Regions from separate parts of the Aliiglaciecola sp. 2_MG-2023 genome, predicted to be linked through region 1. Evidence: predicted binding sites of a transcription regulator. Region 1 holds the regulator's gene; each other region holds the start of a gene.
What was found. The regulator sigma-54, encoded in region 1, starts transcription at its own class of promoters, with help from an activator protein. The targets are predictions, from matches to a motif close to GTTGGCACGNNNNTNGNNT.
Positions count from the first base shown of each region.

Region 2: flgB (flagellar basal body rod protein FlgB) is a predicted target of sigma-54. The motif match lies at 4,565-4,583, and genes of this name have one in related genera.
Region 3: Q4567_RS03355 (S8 family peptidase) is a predicted target of sigma-54. The motif match lies at 4,200-4,218, and genes of this name have one in related genera.

Region 1 is NZ_JAUORY010000020.1:75,204-81,604, reverse strand. It holds gene Q4567_RS17325 (calcium/sodium antiporter) at 1-181, shown strand, start outside; gene Q4567_RS17320 (KpsF/GutQ family sugar-phosphate isomerase) at 198-1,166, shown strand; gene kdsC (3-deoxy-manno-octulosonate-8-phosphatase KdsC) at 1,166-1,720, shown strand; gene lptC (LPS export ABC transporter periplasmic protein LptC) at 1,717-2,277, shown strand; gene lptA (lipopolysaccharide transport periplasmic protein LptA) at 2,264-2,821, shown strand; gene lptB (LPS export ABC transporter ATP-binding protein) at 2,821-3,546, shown strand; gene Q4567_RS17295 (RNA polymerase factor sigma-54) at 3,608-5,086, shown strand; gene hpf (ribosome hibernation promoting factor) at 5,114-5,401, shown strand; gene ptsN (PTS IIA-like nitrogen regulatory protein PtsN) at 5,420-5,866, shown strand; gene rapZ (RNase adapter RapZ) at 5,863-6,401, shown strand, end outside.
Region 2 is NZ_JAUORY010000001.1:301,490-307,890, reverse strand. It holds gene flgG (flagellar basal-body rod protein FlgG) at 1-613, opposite strand, end outside; gene Q4567_RS01235 (flagellar basal body rod protein FlgF) at 644-1,387, opposite strand; gene flgE (flagellar hook protein FlgE) at 1,569-2,951, opposite strand; gene Q4567_RS01225 (flagellar hook assembly protein FlgD) at 2,992-3,678, opposite strand; gene flgC (flagellar basal body rod protein FlgC) at 3,705-4,127, opposite strand; gene flgB (flagellar basal body rod protein FlgB) at 4,124-4,528, opposite strand; gene Q4567_RS01210 (protein-glutamate O-methyltransferase CheR) at 4,635-5,471, opposite strand; gene Q4567_RS01205 (chemotaxis protein CheV) at 5,501-6,401, opposite strand, start outside.
Region 3 is NZ_JAUORY010000002.1:314,356-320,756, reverse strand. It holds gene Q4567_RS03360 (hybrid sensor histidine kinase/response regulator) at 1-1,704, opposite strand, end outside; gene Q4567_RS03355 (S8 family peptidase) at 1,980-4,118, opposite strand; gene Q4567_RS03350 (hypothetical protein) at 4,562-5,122, shown strand; gene Q4567_RS03345 (universal stress protein) at 5,275-6,126, opposite strand; gene Q4567_RS03340 (SulP family inorganic anion transporter) at 6,137-6,401, opposite strand, start outside.

The DNA of each region.
Region 1 (6,401 bases):
TATATCCCCAGGAATAATAGACGAAAATGTCGCCAATCGAGATATGTACGCCATGTTATTCGTGACCGTCTTACTTATTTTATTTAGTTTTAATATCCGAGGCACAAGGCAAATAAACCGTTGGGAAGGTGTAGCCTTCGTCGTTTGTTATCTAGCCTATTGCGCATTCTTGTTTATGTAAATAAAGGGAATTAACTATGTCTTCAGATTATATCGCATCGGCACTTAAGGTTTTGGAAATAGAGTCTAAAGCGATTCTACAGTTGCGAGAATATATTGATGAAAGTTTTGAAAGAAGTTGTCAAATCATTCAAAACTGTAAAGGAAAAGTGGTTGTTTGTGGCATGGGGAAATCAGGTCATATAGGCCATAAAATTGCCGCCACGCTAGCCAGCACTGGCACCCCCGCCTTTTTCATGCATCCTGGAGAAGCTAACCATGGTGATTTAGGGATGATAACCAACCAGGATGTATTGTTGGCTATTTCTAACTCTGGTGAAACGGCGGAGTTACTGAATTTAATCCCCGTGGTTAAACGAATGGAAGTCCCCATCATTTCAATGACAAACAGTACTACCAGCTCGTTAGGTAAACACTCTGATGAAGTACTGTGTATTAAGGTAGAACAAGAAGCCTGTTCGTTAGGGTTAGCACCAACCGCCAGTACGACTGCAACTTTGGCAATGGGTGATGCATTAGCTATAGCATTATTAAACGCCAGTGGGTTTACCTCCGCCGATTTTGCGCTGTCTCATCCAGGTGGAAGCTTAGGTCGTAGGCTGTTATTAACAATTGCAGATATCATGCATACAGGTGATGAGTTACCCTTAGTGAAATTAGATCAAACCGTGCGCAATGCTTTGTTCGAAATTTCTCGAAAAGGGCTAGGAATGACAGGAATAATAGACGAAACTGGCAAGTTGGTTGGGATTTTTACAGATGGTGACTTGCGCCGCATCCTTGACGATAGGATTGATATACACTCAACCCCAGTTTCTGAGGTAATGACAGCTAACAGCAAAACGGGTCGACCGGAAATGTTAGCAGTTGAAGGACTTAATTTGATGGAGAAATACAGTATCAATTCAATGTTTGCAGTAGATCATGAAAATAAGCCAGTTGGCGCATTAAATATGCATATGTTACTAAAAGCCGGAGTTGTTTAGTGTCAATTATTGAAACCCTTTATGGTCCAGTTAATAACCATTTCATTAATAAGCTTAGTAAAATTAAATTACTGGTGTGTGACGTAGATGGCATCTTCTCTGATGGCAGCATTTTTATGGGAAACAATGGTGAAGAACTTAAAGCGTTTCATACACTTGATGGCTATGGCGTAAAGTCAATGTTGGAAATTGGCATTGATGTGGCAATAGTCACTGGTCGCCAGTCCGCCATTGTGGAAAATAGAATGTCAGCCCTAGGCGTGTCTCTGATCATTCAAGGTGTCGAAGACAAAAAGACCGCAGTACATAAACTCAAAACGGGATTAAACCTGAAAAAAGAGAATATCGCGTCAATGGGTGATGATATGCCTGATGTAGGTATGTTTGAACAAAGCAGTGTGTCGATCAGTGTTCCTAATGGCCACCCATATGTGAAATCAGTGGCAGAATATGTCACTAAAACAACTGGTGGTGCTGGCGCAGTGAGAGAAATCTGTGATCTAATTTTGTTTGCCAACAACAAATTAAATCGTATTTACGGTAGTAGTGTATGAATCGTATCACCCTAAGCATTGGCATCTTGTTTGTGCTAGTCTTGATGGTATATGTGCCAGGGTGGATGGGTTCAGATCCAGAACAGACAGATTCTAGTAATGAAGATTCCTGGCAGCCTAATTATCAGGCGAGAAATATGCGCAGCACTCTTTACAATGAAAACGGCGAAGTGAATCATCAGGTATTCGCGCTTAAAATGGAACATTATCAAATCCTAGGCTTCACTTTATTCAGCCAACCTAAATACACCATCTATGTTTCCGATGAGCAAACGCCTTGGCATGTAGAAGCTGAGGAAGGCACGCTGTATGAAGATAATCGAATTCAATTAGAAACTGATGTAGAGATTAGAAGCCTCGATGAATCGGGATTTGTGCAAACAATCAGAACCCAGTTTTTAGAAATTAATTTAGTCGATAAAACAATGATGTCTGACGAACCGGTTGAGATAAACGGGAAAGATTTCATTGTTAAAAGTAACGGTTTTGTAGCAAATTTAACTACACAGGAATATGAACTTAAAAATCATGTGCAAACTCAATATGCGCCGCGTTAGCGCTTTATTTATTAGCTTAATGTTCAGCGCCGCTATTATTGCCGGTGAGAACGATTTTAGCTTGCCAATCAAAGTTGACTCAAAGTCGAATTTTTTTGATGGCAAAACCAAAACGTCGATATTTAGAAAAGACGTCAAAATCACCCAAGGTAGCCTTGAAATTTTGGCTGACGAAGTCGAGGTTATTGCGGGTTTAGGGGAAGGTAAAGAAGTTTTTATTGCCCGAGGTAAACCAGCAAAATACAGCCAAACCCTCGATGATGGCAGTAATATTAGCGCCGCGGCCAATGAAATTAAATATGAAGTATCGAATCGTACTCTGACACTCAATGGTGCAGCCGAATTAAATCAGGATAGTAGCCTTGTTAAAGGTGAATCGATTCAATTTAATATGGAATTAGAGCAATTGATAGCAGAAAGTGACGGCAACGCAGAAGGCGGTGTCACTGCCATTTTCCAACCCGAAAGCATTCGCAATCGGCAAACTGACGACACTAAAAAAACTGAAGAAGAGCAAGACAAGTTGCAGGATGAAAAACCTTAATGGCAACGTTAAAAGCGACCAATTTAGCGAAGTCTTATAAATCTCGGCAAGTGGTGCGAGATGTAAGCATTGAAGTTTCTACTGGACAGATTGTTGGCCTGTTAGGTCCCAATGGTGCTGGTAAAACGACCACCTTCTATATGATTGTTGGGTTAGTGCCACTCGATAAAGGCGAGATTTATATTGATCAGACCGAGTTAACCTTACAACCCATGCACATCCGTGCACGAAAAGGAATTGGTTATCTTCCTCAAGAATCATCTATATTTCGTAAGTTAACCGTTTACCAAAATATCATGGCAATTTTGCAAACCCGAAAAGAATTAAGTTCTGATCAGCGAGAAGAGCAAGCGGATGCATTATTGGATGAATTCAATATTAACCATATTCGTAACAGCCTTGGCATGAGTTTATCAGGCGGGGAGCGCAGAAGAGTCGAGATCGCTCGTGCATTAGCGGCCGCCCCTGAGTTTATTCTATTGGATGAACCCTTTGCTGGTGTTGACCCGATTTCAGTAAACGATATAAAAAAAATAATTCAACACCTACGCGATAGAGGTATTGGTGTATTAATAACTGATCATAATGTGCGTGAAACGCTAGACGTGTGTGAAAAAGCGTATATTGTGAGTCATGGTGAATTGATAGCTTCTGGAACCGCAGAAGAAGTTTTAAATAATCAACAAGTCAGAGATGTATACCTTGGCGAGCAATTCAAGCTATAGTAGAGGTATGTTGTTTTTAACCAAAGCTTTGTGGCTAAACAAGTAAGAATAAAAAAACTAAATGAAACCCTCGTTACAATTAAAATTCAGCCAGCAACTAACAATGACGCCTCAATTGCAACAGGCTATACGTCTATTGCAATTATCAACGCTGGATTTACAACAGGAAATACAGGAAGCGTTAGAATCGAATCCACTTTTAGAAGTAGAAGACGGTTCAGATATCCCTACTGGGGATTCCGCTTTAGCAGACAGTAATGACAAGTTCTCAGAGGAGACGGTATCCGCAAGTTCTGATTCCATGGATACAAACGAGGCATTAGAAAAAGCAGATATCCCAGACGAATTACCCATAGATAGCACATGGGACGAATATATCAGTGCCTCCTCAGCCCCCGCCTCAATAAGCGGTGGTAGTGGCGGCGATGACGACCAAATTTTCCAAGGTGAAACAACCGAAAATATTCAAGATCACCTATTGTGGCAGATGCGCTTAACGCCTTTTTCTGAAGTTGATACTGCCATAGCAATCGCAATTATCGACTCTATTGATGAGTCTGGTTACCTCACTATCAGCACCGAAGATGTTCTTGCTAGTCTCGACCATGAAGAGGTTGAACTTGATGAGGTGGAATGCGTTTTAAAACGTATTCAAATGTTCGACCCTATTGGTTCAGGCTCAAGAAATCCGCAAGAATGTTTAATGGTACAAATGAATCAATTTGCACCTGACACCCCTTGGTTAAATGAAGCTAAGTTATTGATCAGCGAATATGCTGACTTATTAGGCAGTAAAGATTACCGAACTTTAATGCGTAAAACTCGTCTAAAAGAAGACGAATTACGAGAAGCTATGCGGTTATTGCAAACACTCAATCCACGCCCTGGTAGTTCATTGTTAATCGGTGAATCTGAATACGTCATTCCAGATGTTTCAGTGATGAAGAAAAATGGTCGTTGGCAAGTTGAGCTAAATCCCGATAGTTTGCCTAAGCTGAATGTAAATCAGCAATATGCGGCAATGAGCCGGAACGCTAAAAACACCAGTGATAGTCAATTTATTCGGTCGCATATGCAAGAAGCCAAGTGGTTTATAAAAAGTCTAGAGAGTCGTAATGACACTTTACTCAAAGTCGCAAACTGCATTGTTCAGCAGCAGGTTGGTTTTTTTGAGCATGGACCTGAAATGATGAAACCAATGGTGTTAAATGATGTCGCAGAAATGGTAGATATGCATGAATCAACTATTTCCCGTGTTACCACACAGAAATATATGCATACGCCTAGAGGAATTTATGAACTTAAATACTTTTTCTCCAGCCATGTAGCAACTGATTCTGGAGGAGAGTGCTCCTCAACGGCAATTCGCGCATTAATTAAAAAACTCGTCGCAGCAGAGCTTCCTACCAAGCCTCTTAGCGACAGTAAGATTGCTGATCTACTGGCAGACCAAGGTATTCAGGTCGCCCGTAGGACAATAGCAAAATACCGGGAGTCTTTATCGATCCCACCGTCTAACCAACGCAAGAGCCTGCTGTAGGCTCAACAACAGAAGGAATACGCTAATATGCAAATTAACCTTACTGGCCATCATGTAGAAATTACAGATTCTTTGCGAGATTATGTAGACAATAAATTTACAAAGCTAGAAAGGCATTTTGATCATATCAACAATGTCCATGTCATTCTTAATGTCGAGAAGCTTAATCAAAAAGCTGAAGCGACAGTTCATCTTAGCGGAGGTGAAGTATTTGCAACCTCAGAGCACAACGATATGTACGCAGCAATTGACGGATTGATAGATAAGCTTGATCGACAGGTAATCAAGCACAAGGAAAAAATTAAGCGTCATTAACATATATTAGATTAATTAATGGAAATTAAAGACATCCTTTCCCCTGACTGCACAAGTTGTGCAGTCCAGGGGACAAGTAAAAAACGAATTCTTGAAACTATCAGCCTGATAGCGGCAGAAAAAATCGATGACATTGATCAGACAACGATTTTAAATAGTCTGGTTAGCCGCGAAAAGATGGGCAGCACAGGAATCGGGAATGGTATTGCATTGCCACACGGTAGACTTTCGGGTTTAAAGGATGTGGTCGCAGTTCTAATCACCAGTGATCCTTCTATCAACTTTGACGCTGTGGATAATTGTCCTGTGGACATATTTTTCGCAATTTTAGTACCTGAAGATAAAGCCGCCGGACACCTGCAAACCTTAGCAACCATCGCGACAAAATTAAGTGATAAGGAAATTCTGAAACGTATTCGTCGTGCAGAAGATAATGCTCAGTTATACGAGGCAATCGTTGCATGAAACTGATAATTATTAGTGGCCGCTCTGGTTCAGGAAAGTCTATTGCACTGAGGTCTTTAGAAGACTTAGGTTACTATTGTGTCGACAATATCCCAGTTAACCTATTACCGACTCTAACCCATACGGTTATGGATGAATATGACCAAGTGGCCGTGAGTATCGATGTTAGAAACCTTCCCAAGGTACCTGGTGAATTAGTCGAAATTCTTGATTATTTGCCTGCCACTTGGGACATGACCATAGTCTATTTAGATGCCAGTGATGACATGCTGATAAAACGCTTCAGCGAAACTCGTCGACTGCATCCGTTATCTCGTCAAAACAAATCTCTTTCGGATGCGATTCAGGCAGAGGGTCAACTGTTAGCCCCTATTGCGGAACGCGCCGACTTATATCTAGATACAGACAAACTTTCGGTGCATCAATTAGCTGAATTGGTTCGAGAGCGAATTCTAGGCAAGAAAAGCTCTAGGCTAGTTTTGGTATTTGAATCCTTCGGTTTTAAATACGGCATTCCTAAAGACGCCGATTATGT
Region 2 (6,401 bases), on a different contig from region 1:
CTTGTATCGGTGCTCCGCTTACCGCAGATTCAACATACAAATTTTGGCCGATAGGCTGTAAACCAGTTGGATTAATAAAATCCGATAAACTGATTTGACCTAAAACTGTAGGATCCGCCTGTCCACGAATAGAAGCTGAGACTTCACCATCTTGTGAAATAGTTATTTGTTGCGCGTCTTCAGGAATTGTGATGTTCGGTTGCAATAAAAAACCGGCACCGGGTGTCACAATTTGCCCTTGATCGTCCAACGTAAATTGACCATTTCGGGTATAAGCTATAGTGCCATCAGGCTGCAGTATTTCGAAAAAACCGCGTCCTTGAATCGACATATCGAGTGCATTATCAGTGGTCAACATATTCCCTTGGGTGTGGGATTTTTGGGTCGCAACCACCTTACTACCTGCACCTAACATTAGTCCCGAGGGTAGTTCAGTGTCAGCAGATGAACGTCCACCTGGTTGGTTGATGTTTTGATAGAGTAAATCTTCAAATATCGCTCTATCTTTTTTGAAACCCACTGTGCTGGCGTTAGCCAAGTTATTTGAGATAACCGATACATCTGTTTGGGCTGCATCGAGTCCTGTTTTACTTATCCAAAGTGCTGGGTGCATAATTCACCTCCGCTATTTTAAGTTTTAGTACTAAATAATTCTGAGTAGTTGATTGCCGCGCATATCTAGCGTATCGGCCTTTTTCATCATCTTGACTTGCAGTTCGTAGTGACGTTGCAAGCTGATCATATTTACCATTTCGTCAATCGCATTTACGTTACTCCCTTCCACCATGCCGGTACGAAGTCTAACGTTGATATCTTCATTTGCTTCTTGACCATTTTTAAGTCGAAATAAACCGTCTTCACCGCGCTCCATATCTGCGACATTCGGATTGACCATTTTTAATCTGCCAACTTCTTCTAAAACGGTTTCAGGCGCGCCTTGTGGTCGTACTGAAATTGTTCCGTCGTTAGCAATATTGATGTTGGATAAAGGAATCGGCAAAAATATGCCTCCGGCATCGCCTATAACCGAATTTCCGTGGGCATCTTCGAGACCACCATCAGCGCCTAATTGCAAATTTCCAGCGCGGGTATAAGCTTCGTTTCCTTGTGCATCCAACACGCTAAACCAGCCGTCCCCTTGGATAGCAACATCCAACTCACGATCAGTTTGGATCATTGCGCCACCAGCGTAATTATTAAACGGGGATTCAGTCATGGAAAAGACCCGAGTCGGCAAACCTTCGCCGTATGCCGGCATCGCTCTAGCGTTTTCCAACATGGCTTTGAAGCCATTGGTTTGTGCATTTGCTAAATTGTTCGCTCGCACAGCCGTGCCCAATAGGTCTTGGCTGGCTCCGCTGGCTGATATATAGAGTAATTTATCCATGACAACTTATTGACTCTGGTTAACGTAACCTAAAAGATTGCAATAAAGATGCCATTGGCACATAAAAACAGAATTAAAAGCGTGTAAATGCAGAAGGCTTGATGAAGTTTCTGTATTCCTTTGAAATTTAACAAAAAAATACCGCTCTTGATTAGAGCGGCATTGTTAAATTGATGGCAGATTATCGAATATTTAAGATAGTTTGGTTAAGTTGGTTATTCACCTCAAGTGCCCGTGAATTCGCTTGGAAGTTACGCTGGGCGATAATCATATCGATTAACTCCGTGGTTAAATTCACGTTCGCTTGTTCAAGCGCTGAAGAGTTAACATCACCGAAGGTACCGGTGGTCGCTTCCCCTGCTAGCGCTTCGCCAGACAAAATACTTTCTTTCCACTGTGTACTACTTTGTTGGGTTAGGCCTTGTTCATTTGCAAAACGAGCTAGGGCAACACGAACTACAGGTTCAGATGTACCATTTGAAAAAGTAGCGCGCACTAAACCATCCGGACCTATGTCAATACCTGTAAGTCTTCCAACGGCTAGACCATCTTGTTCTAATGACGTAACTTCGAACGAAGAGGCAAACTGAGTCGGTTCATCTGCCGTTGCACTACCAACTTCAAGCGCGAAGTTGGTTGTAATCGTCTGAGTTGCATCAGAACCGTTTATCAACGGCGGGTTACCTAACTGAACAGTCGTCACATCGCCGGTGGCAACAGGGGTACCATCACCATTTTGAATACCAATAAAATCACCGCCGCTACTAAACTGCATTCTAAACCCAGAGACCGCATCAGCTCCTAAGGATACTGAACCTGCAATGTTATTAGGATCTGTACCAGCAACGTTTTCAGTGTCACCTGCTATATCAATAGCAGTGTCATCCACATAATTAACTACTACCCATTCATTGGTTGCTGCAGAATCTTTCATAAAGTAATAGGTCATCACATGACTATCACCCAACGAATCATAAACGGTAATAGATGTAGCTGCGTTATAGGTAAGTGGATCGTTAGGATCAAAAAGTGTTATATCTTTAGCATCATCACCTGCTGGCAAATTAAAGCGAGGTGCAACTTCGGTGGTTTGTTGTGGTGAGCCTGAAGAGTCTGGAATTCTCACCGGAATAGTTGTGCTCAAAGCCACAGATGAAGAGGTACCATCAGCGTTGACCGGGAAGCCCATTAAGTTATCACCGTTGGAATTAACCACAAAGTTATCTTGATCAAGCTTAAACTGCCCTGCTCGAGTAAATGAAAAATCACGAGAGGTTATTTCAGGAGTCGTGGCAAAAAAACCATTTCCAGTAATCGCCAAATCCAGTGCTGTATTGGTAAACTGAAGACTACCTTGAGAAAATTGCTGAGCAACATCTTGGGTTAAGACACCGTCGCCAACTTTTGTATTACCGGCTGCCAATAGCGACGAAGCATAAACGTCACCGAATTCGGCACGAGATTCTTTAAAACCGACAGTATTTACGTTTGCAATGTTATTTGCAGTGACATCTAGATCTTTTTGAGCAGCTGAAACACCGCTTAATGCTATGTTAAAAGACATCGTTTATTCTCTCCTAAACTAAAGGGCTAACATTTTTTAATTAACCACCGATTTGAATGACATCACTCAAATTGACACTTGTTTCGCCATCCAAATTTAAAATGACACCTTGATTGTTACTCGCAAAACTAACGCTATCCACATGCCTATTGACCGCTGTAGGTAAGGTTGTTGACTCGCCGTTTTGTGTACCTTGTGCATAAACTGCATAATTGCCGGCTGGCAAAGGATTGCCGTTAGCATCTTTACCATCCCAACTAAATTCAATATTACCTGCCGACTGTGTACCAGCATCAATGGTTTTAATTAATTCGCCGGCTTCAGACTCAATGGTAATTTGTAAATCTTGAGTGGTTTGATCGGAAATAACCACCCCGGTTACGCCGTTACTAGTATCGCTTAAATATCCAACGTTACCTTGTAATAAGACATCTTGACCAATAAGGCTGGAAGCCTGTAATGCTTGGTTTGAGGTCATGCTAGAAGCAAATTCAGAAAATTTAGTATTCAGTGAATCAATACCTTCAGAAATACTGAAGCTGGTCATTTGTGATACCATCTGATCGTTATCTACAGGTTTGGTAGGATCTTGATTAGCTAATTGCTCAGTTAGCAAAGAGAAAAAGTCTTCCTGACTTAACCTTTCATTACTGCCATCATCAATAGGCACGGTTTCTTCTTGTACATACAGGCTAGAATCTAATCCTGTCGATTTTGATATTTCCACGTTACTTTCCTCACTAAATCAGTGATTTATTGACCCTGACCAAGTTGCAACACACGTCTGAATATACGTTTTGTAGTGTCTGCCAACTGAACATTGGTTTCATAAGATTTTGACGCTGACATCATGTCAGCCATTTCCTCAACCACATTCACATTTGGCTTGTAGATATAGCCATTACTGTCTGCCATTGGGTGACCTGGGCTGTATTCGATTTGCAGTGGCTTTTGGCTTTCAACAATACCTAATACTTGTACACCTGCGCCTTGAGATTGTGACTCTGTTGCACGTTGCATTTCGGCAGCAAAAACAGGATGGCGAGCCTTGTATGTGGCGTCATAACTACTACTGACGCTATTTGCATTGGCAATGTTACTGGCCGTTGTATTCAATCGAACACTCTCTGCAGACATGCCAGTGCTTGCAATATCCATAACTCTAAATAAACTCATGCGCCTTGCCCTCCAGCTAGTGCTTTTTTCATACCTTTAATCTTGCCAGTCAAAAATTGGATGCTTGCCTGATAGCGCATTCCATTTTCCAAAAAGGCATTACGTTCAGCTTGCACCTCTACCGTATTACCATCACCAGTATCAGGTTGTAATGGAATTCGAAATTCAATACTTGCTTGAGATTGCATTGAACCTTCAAAGTGCTTTTCATGGGTACGTGTCATATTTTGCTGACGCTCTTGATTTGCTGATTGCATGGCTTTCTGAAAATCTACGCCACGGGCTTTGTATCCTGGTGTATTAGCATTTGCCAAATTTCCAGAAATAACTTCCATAGTTTCGGTTCTAACCTGCATTGCTCGGTCGTGAAGTCCGGTTAATTTATCAAGACTGATTGCCATGTTGTTCTCATCTTAAAAACTCGCTTGTGAGAAATTTAGCAAGGGTTATGCCAAGACATAGGGAGGTGGATAAGGATGAACCGTGGATATTACATAACAGTATGTATTAGTTAGCTTTTTTAATATAAAATAGACCGGGATTATTGCGCACCAAACTGAATAATTGATTCAATTCAGCGATAGATTCAGATGCGCCAAGAAATAAAGCCCCATCGTTTTGCAGGCAAGCGGCAATTTGTTGCAGTATTTTCCGCTTATTGTTTACAGAAAAATAAATCAGCACATTTCGACAAAAAACCACGTCAAATCGGCCTAGCCCAGAATAACTATTTAGTAAGTTCTGAGGTTTAAAATTCACCATAGAGACGATTTCTTTATCCAATTGCATGTGGTTGTTATCGACCGCTTTAAAAAAACGCTCTTTACGTTCCTCCGACAAACCTCTGCTAATCGAAATACTATCAAACTTGCCGGTTTTAGCCCGCTGAAGCATATCAGTTGAGATATCGGTAGCAACAATCTCCACGCCTAACGGGAAGGCTCTAGGATTAGCTCTTTTATATTCTTGAATACACATTGCAATGGAAAATGGTTCTTGCCCGGACGAACAAGCTGCGCTCCAAATTCTCACTTTACGCTTTGCTTTAGAAAGCTCAGTTAACAATCTATTAGATAGAATTTCGAAGGGGTATTTGTCACGGAACCACAACGTTTCATTAGTAGTCATAGCATCAACGACTTTTTCCCGCATCTTGGGGGAATGGCCGCTATACGCGATCTTCAGTAACTCAGAAATACTTGCCAAGTTTTCTTGGCGAACCAAGGGTCCTAGGCGACTATAAACTAAATAGCTTTTTTTCTCATTTAGTACAATACCGCACTGACGCTCTAAAAAATGCGTAAACTCTAAGAATTCGTGCGGCGCTAATTGATCTAATTTCAAACATTAATTTCCGTAGGTAAAGTAGAGCTTTATTTGTTAAACCATTTTTGCACAGCTGACGCTAGCTCATCTGGGTGAAATTTAGCAATAAAGTCGTCTGCTCCAACTTTTTGTACCATTGCTTGATTAAATACACCGCTTAAAGAAGTATGCAATACTACTTTGAGTTTGCTTAGCTCCGGTGTGTTTTTGATCTCTGCAGTAAGTGTATAACCATCCATTTCCGGCATTTCTATGTCAGACACCAACACACCAACTTTATCGGTGACGTCGCCAGTTTCTGCGGCAATTTCTTTTAAACGATTAAGCGCTTCAAGTCCATTTTTAGCCACTTCAATGTTTAATCCCAACGCAGCAAGTGCTTTTTTAACTTGGCTTCTTGCCACTGATGAGTCATCAGCGATAAAGATAATTTTATCATTTGCAGGAGATTCTGACATATTTAAATCCGCTGCTAAATCTTCACTGACTTCAGTTTTTAATGGTGAGATTTCATTTAGAATCTTTTCCACATCAAGAATTTCAATCAACTCATCATCAACTTCCGTCACTGCAGTCAAATAACTTGCTTTCCCGGTACCTTGAGGAGGAGGCATAATTGCATCCCAATTGGTATTGATGATACGTTCAACTGAGCCGACTAAAAAACCCTGCACTGAACGGTTGTACTCAGCAATTATAATAAATGCGTTGCGAACGTCTTCTATTTTTCTGCCGCCGGTTGCCATACTCAAGTCAATTACTGAGATCGTTTGGCCACGAATATGAGCAACACCTCGAATTAACTTATTTTGCTTAGGTATTGAGGTTAACTGGGGGCACTGCAATACTTCACGCACTTTAAATACATTGATGCCAAATCGCTGTCTGCCATTCAATCTAAATAGCAGCAATTCAAGTCGGTTTTGACCAACAAGTTGTGTGCGTTGA
Region 3 (6,401 bases), on a different contig from region 1:
CATATCTTCAGGCAGCCATTTATTTAACCCGCCCCCCTGAGTGCCAACCCACAATTGTGCTTTTGAATCTTGATAAAAGGTCCATGCCGTCGCAGCGGACAAACTATTAATATCCTCAGGAATATGCTCAATACGTTGAAATTTACTGTCAGCCAAATCAAGTAAATTGATACCGGACACAGTGCCAACAGCGATAGTGCCATCAAGCAATTGATAAATAGCCAAAACCCGATCACTATTTATGCTTTCTGGGTCATTTTCATCATGCCGATAATGCACAAATTGATCGCTTCCCGCAGGCAAATAATTTAAGCCACCACCAAAGGTTCCTACCCAAATATTGCCCGCATTATCGGCTAAAACGCTGGTGACACCATTGAAACTTAGGCTATCAGGATTTGCGGGATCATGGGAAAAGAACTCTATTTGATTGTTATCGACATTGAGTCTCCCCAACCCCGACCCCCGAGTCCCGAACCACAATATATTATTTTCACCAAGAACCGCTGTAACTCTTGCGTCCCGTAACGCTGGTTGAGTTTCTTTATTGATGATTTGAATTACTTCTCCGTTCGCATCTAGCTGTGTCAACCCACTATAACTGGCTATCCAAATTGACGATACACCATCACTTGCATGGGTTTCAGCAAATCCTAAAACAACGTTATTCGCTAATCCTTTCGCTATATGCTCAAAGGGTACTTCAATGGTTTTGGTAATACCGTTAAAGGTACCCAGCCAAATTAACCCAGTAGAATCTTGCTGAATTGACAAGATGATATTATCGGTCACCCCATCTTCGGTTGTAAAAGTGTCAAAACCATCTTTGCCATCCCAAAGCGCAACGCCAGCATCGGTGCCAATCCAGATACGTTGACGGTGGTCCTGAAAAATCGCATAAGCAAGATTGGAAGGTAAACTATGTTTTAGATTTTCATGATGTTGCCAATTAGAGAACTTTAATTTTTTAGGATCGGCAACTATCACACCAGCGTCTTGGCTGGCTATCCACAACCTTTGTTGGGCATCAACAAATAGTTGCTTTAACGAGTTACTAAAAAATGTTGAATTTGGCCCCGAAAATAATCGCTCTACGGTTTGCTTTTGCTTGTGGAATTTAATTAAACCATTTCCATTGGTGGCAAGCCAAATGTACTCTTCATCTTCAACAATGGATGTAATAGAGGCATCTTTTTCAAGCTCAGGTAGAAGCTCTCGGGTATTAAAATGCTCAAAAATCATGTCATCAGGATTAAAACGGCTAAAATTACCATTTCGATAACCAATCCAAATAAAATTTTGGGAGTCTAAGAATAACGTTTGAAGTCTATTTGATGTGGGTGCAGAAGCAGAATTATCGGCTTCTGTCCAAGCTGTAAACGTTTGTTTGGCAGCGTTGAACAAGTTAAGCCCACCACCGTCAGTGGCTATCCACAAACGCTTTTGGTGATCTTCAATAATTGCAAAGGCGTTATCCGAACTAAGAGATGTATCATTTCGAGGATCATGAACGAAACGTAACAATTGATACCCATCGTAACGACTGACGCCTACTTGGGTAACTATCCACATATAGCCAGTACTATCGTGGTATATCTGTCGTACACTTTTTTGAGCTAGCTGCTTAGTTAAATCGTCTGAGGAGAAATTGAAATTAGGAGCATCTGCGGCAACTGCACTGCTACTTAATAACAGAAAAAACAAATAACCCAATATTCCTCTTTTCAACATACTTCTTCACTGCTCATCGTTTTTAAATTAGATTAACCTAATGAAATACGTATGCCAATGAATTGCTGTAAATAGCCTAAAAAGCGCGCGTTTAACCTAGTATTCAAGCCTAACGCAAGGTTATAAAAAGCCACTTTAAGCATACTGATTAAAAATGAAATGAATAAACAAAATATTACATGGATAAAAAACAACTCAGCCCCTGCAAAGATAAACTCTGAGGGGCTGAAGGTATTGAGTAAATAGGATTATTCTTGCAACAAAAAGTTTTCTTGGTTCACGTATGCTTCTTCCCAAATGAAAGCCTCTTCCCAAATGAAAGCTTCTTCCCAGATGAACGCTTCTTCCCAAATGAAAGCCTCTTCCCAGATGAAAGCTTCTTCCCAAATGAAAGCCTCTTCCCAGATGAAAGCTTCTTCCCAAATGAAGGCTTCTTCCCAAATGAAAGCTTCTTCCCAAACCTCAAATTCAAAACCTTCGATGTAATAGTTGCCATTTTCATCTTTACGAGCAGCGCCCATATAGTGTTGTTCACCACTTAGATCAGCAGCTATGTCCAGGCCATTGTTAGCGCATCCCATAGCAGTCGATTCAACCGCTTTAACAGCATTTACACTACCTGAACCTTGTTGGAAGGGGCTGTAAGCAAGTTGCCCATTTGATAACTGCGCCATGGTAGTACTGCTCATTAAGCGGCACTTCACATCGTTAGCACTTAAACTCGGATCGTTTTGCAGCATTAACGCCACTATCCCACTTACCACACCGGACGCTTGTGACGTACCAGACATAATAAAGCGATCATTTCCAACCATATATTGCGGAAATTTATTAGGCACATACATATCTTCATTAGCTAAGCTAAATATATGTCCACCTGGCGCAACCAAATCGGGCTTAACAAAAGCTTCGTGCGTTGGACCTTGAGATGAGAATGAAAGTAACTCATCATCATGAGGATTATCTTGCGTGTAGTTGTCAGTTATTGCGCCAACACTAATAACATAAGGAACATTGGCAGGCACACCGATAGTCATTGCCGCCGGTCCAGTGTTACCAGCAGAGGTTACCACTACAATGTCTTCTTCCCATAATTTCATGATCGCTTGATTGATTGGATCCGCCCAGTAATTCGAACGTGGCGGCGCACCAAAGGATAAATTCACAACTCGAATATTAAGTTCTTCGTGATTATCAGCAATATATTGAATCGCTCTAAGTGCATCTAAATAAGTACTATGGCCATCTTCATAGAACGCTTTAATCACCACTAGGTTTGCGTCTGGAGCAACCCCTTGATAATAACTGCGCATCTGTCCATCAACGACTGCATGGTCGCTGTTGGCGATGATCCCAGAAATATGTGTTCCATGACTATTTTCATCCGTCATATCTTCTGGTTGTAATTCCTGATTTTCAATTGCATCAAAAGCAGCTGTAATTCTAGGATTATCGTAGGTGTCATTTTTTAGCGCTTTGTGACTCGCCCATACACCACTATCGATAACCGCAACGGTAATGTCTTTACCGGTAATACCATTGTCATGTAACTCATCAGCACCAATGGTGTTTACATAGTAGCTGTTGCTATCGCCTTCATTGGCTTGAGTGTCGTATCCTTTCACTAGGTCACGACTACAATTTTGGGTAAACGAAACGTCCATTGAAAAGTCGTTTTGTTGATAATTTTCTGTACCATTACGGGAGAAAGTTAATTCAACTTTTGCATCATCAAAGGCGTTCATTTTTGCGTAACGACTTAACCAAGAAGAATCTAGGGTTAACTCTCCGTTTTGGCGGCCAAACAAGCTCCAAAACACAGTTGTACCATTGAATTTAACCGATTTGATGTTGCCCAAACTTGTAGGCCAAGTGAAACTCATTTCGTCGACATTAGTATTCATGTCACGGGCATTATATAAGTTCCAGCTCACCTTATTTTTTTCTAGGTCAACAACATGACTTCCATACACTAGGCAATTATCAAGGGCACCAGCAGTAAAAAGAGGTTGATTTTCAGTAATTGTAATCAGAGCAGGTAGACTTTTAAGCAGCTCCAATTGCAAATCAGAAACTCGTACACCAATTCCTCCGACCAACGGCAATTCGTGGGTAACCAATCCACCAACTAAATTAACTAAATCGTTGAGTACCGCAATATCACCGCCTTGGATTAAAATTTCATTATCCATTGCTAAGATGCTATTAACCACTGGAAGCTCTGGCAATCCCAAAGATGTTGTCAATTCTGAGACATCTGTAATTGCTGTGACTTTTTCAAGATTAAGCCCCAAAAGGCCGCTGCTTGCCGCGCTTGCATTTAGAGTAGAAAAGCTCAACAACCCACTTATGAGAACTGCAATCTTATTTCTATTGTTTAGTTTCATGTTATTTGTCTCTAGTATTTTTGACCGTACATGGAATGTCGTTAAACATAAAATACAGGTTTCCTATTTATCCATCAGATATAGCAACCCTCATGCCAATAGTTACCCCCGCGGTTTTATTAGCCTTTAGTCTAATATGAAAATAATGAATGCAATCAAACAGAAAAATATGAGTGCAAAAAATGAAATGACAGCTCAATATTTACATTCATTTTTTTCAATATCATACGTTGGAAAATTTAATATCAAGTTAAAAGGGCAAATAAAGATTAGAAAATATGATTTGGCCTAAGCAAACCTAGAATATTGTTAAGTTAACCTGTAATTTAAAGAAATAGGTACGACGAATGCCGAGAATCGTAATCTAAGATAGTGTTATTTGTTGGAATTAAATAGGTCATTAATGAGCATTGATAAATGAACGCTAATAGTAAAAGATATCCATGAAGACACTTTACGGTCTAATTTTATTATCCTTGTTTATTCCCACCAACGGAATCGCCGCTGCAGATTTAATGTCATTGGAGTGCCAAATCGTTCCGCAAAAAAACCTTGAAATATGCTCCCTTTCCACCCAAGCAGAGCATTTCCCAGTGAATGACTTGATTTTGTACAAACGAGAAAAGGGCCATCTGCCTGTGCTTATTGAGGTTATTAAAGGAGATGTTGCTATAAGTTGGTTTTGGGGATTTTCGACACAAGGAAAGTACTCAGTAATGAGTTTCGCCGAAGAAGGACATCCTTATTTTGTCGTTTTCGAGACCGAAGCTTTTTTGCAAACTGAGCAACGGCCAACTGCGATCGCCGTTGTCTCAGATTACTTTTTAGAAAGCTTAATTGAATTGCAAGATGATGGTACTGCCGTGTTTGCATACTCTGGTAGCAGACAAACCGCTAGTGATGGCGGTGAATGTGTGGATGCTCAATACGATAATCAATCTTTGAACGAAAATTGCTTTGTGACCATTAATATTTTAGATAAAAGTCATGATGCGGTTAATTAAAATAAGAATATAGACACCCCAGATATAGTGACTAGTTTTAAGTTTACTAGCTAAGTTGCCTGCCCATTTGCAAGCCACTTGTGCAACACTGCCCAATACTTTAAGCAATAGCACGTAAAGGTTGGGCTGTATTTGCAATCAATATAAAGGTATTAACGCAGCACGATCATAGGTACATCACCTCGTTCAAGCATTTTCATCGTATTACTGCCAACAAAAAACTGCCGAAGCTTAGAGTGCCCAAATGCGCCCATAACAATGAGTTCAATATTATGGGATTTTTTGTACTCCATAAGCGACTCAAAAATATCTCCCTCAAGGTAAGAGGCAGTCACTTGAAAGCCTTTTTGTTGCAATCGTTGCTGAGCAGATTCGAATTTATCCTGTAGATTTTTTTCGTTATTTTTTACCGAAACCAAATGACAATGAAGCCCGTGCAATAACCCACCATCAATTACCCGTTGCAATGCTTTGTCAGCAGTTTCTCTGCCATCATAAGCAATCATAAACGAAGTTGGTGGGTTGAAAGTATCTGGAATTAACAAAACAGGATGCACTGCTTTGCGCAGTAGGGTCTCAATATTCGATCCTAGTGCGTTAAAGCTATTATCATGTCCTTTGCCATTGCGGCCAATAACAATGAGTCTGGTTTTGTCTTCGATGTCGTTTATCGAATCTACAACTTCACCATGTCTTTGTAATGATTCAACCTCAGCAACACCAGAAGTTTGTGCATGTTGAACTACATCGTCAAGCAACTCACGGCCTAACTGCAGAGCTACTTTGGCACGTTGTTCATCTAACTTTGTCATTTCTTCAAGCAAAGCTGAACGCGCACCTAGGCCAATGGCACCAGTATAATCATCAGCGCCATGCTGCTGTTCTTTTTCCAAAGCATGTAAAAACAGAATGGGTTTGTTGAGTTTCTTTGATGCCCAGACAGCAGCCGCTGTCACGGCTGGGGTGATTGCAGAACCATCTACACAAGTCACTATTTTCGTCATCATTATCTCCTTAATGTCCGCCAAACAGCTTTTCGACTTCTTTAGGATCATTGTGAACCCCAAATTTATCAACCACTGTTTCCGTTGCTTCATTCATTCCCACAAGATTAACAGTCGCTCCTTCGCGCCGGAATTTAATTACCACTTTATCCAAGGATGACACCGCAGTGATATCCCAAAAATGTGCATGGCTAAGATCAATCACAACGGTTTCGACAGCTTCTTTAAAATCAAATTCGTTGACAAATTGTTCTGCTGATGCAAAAAACACCTGA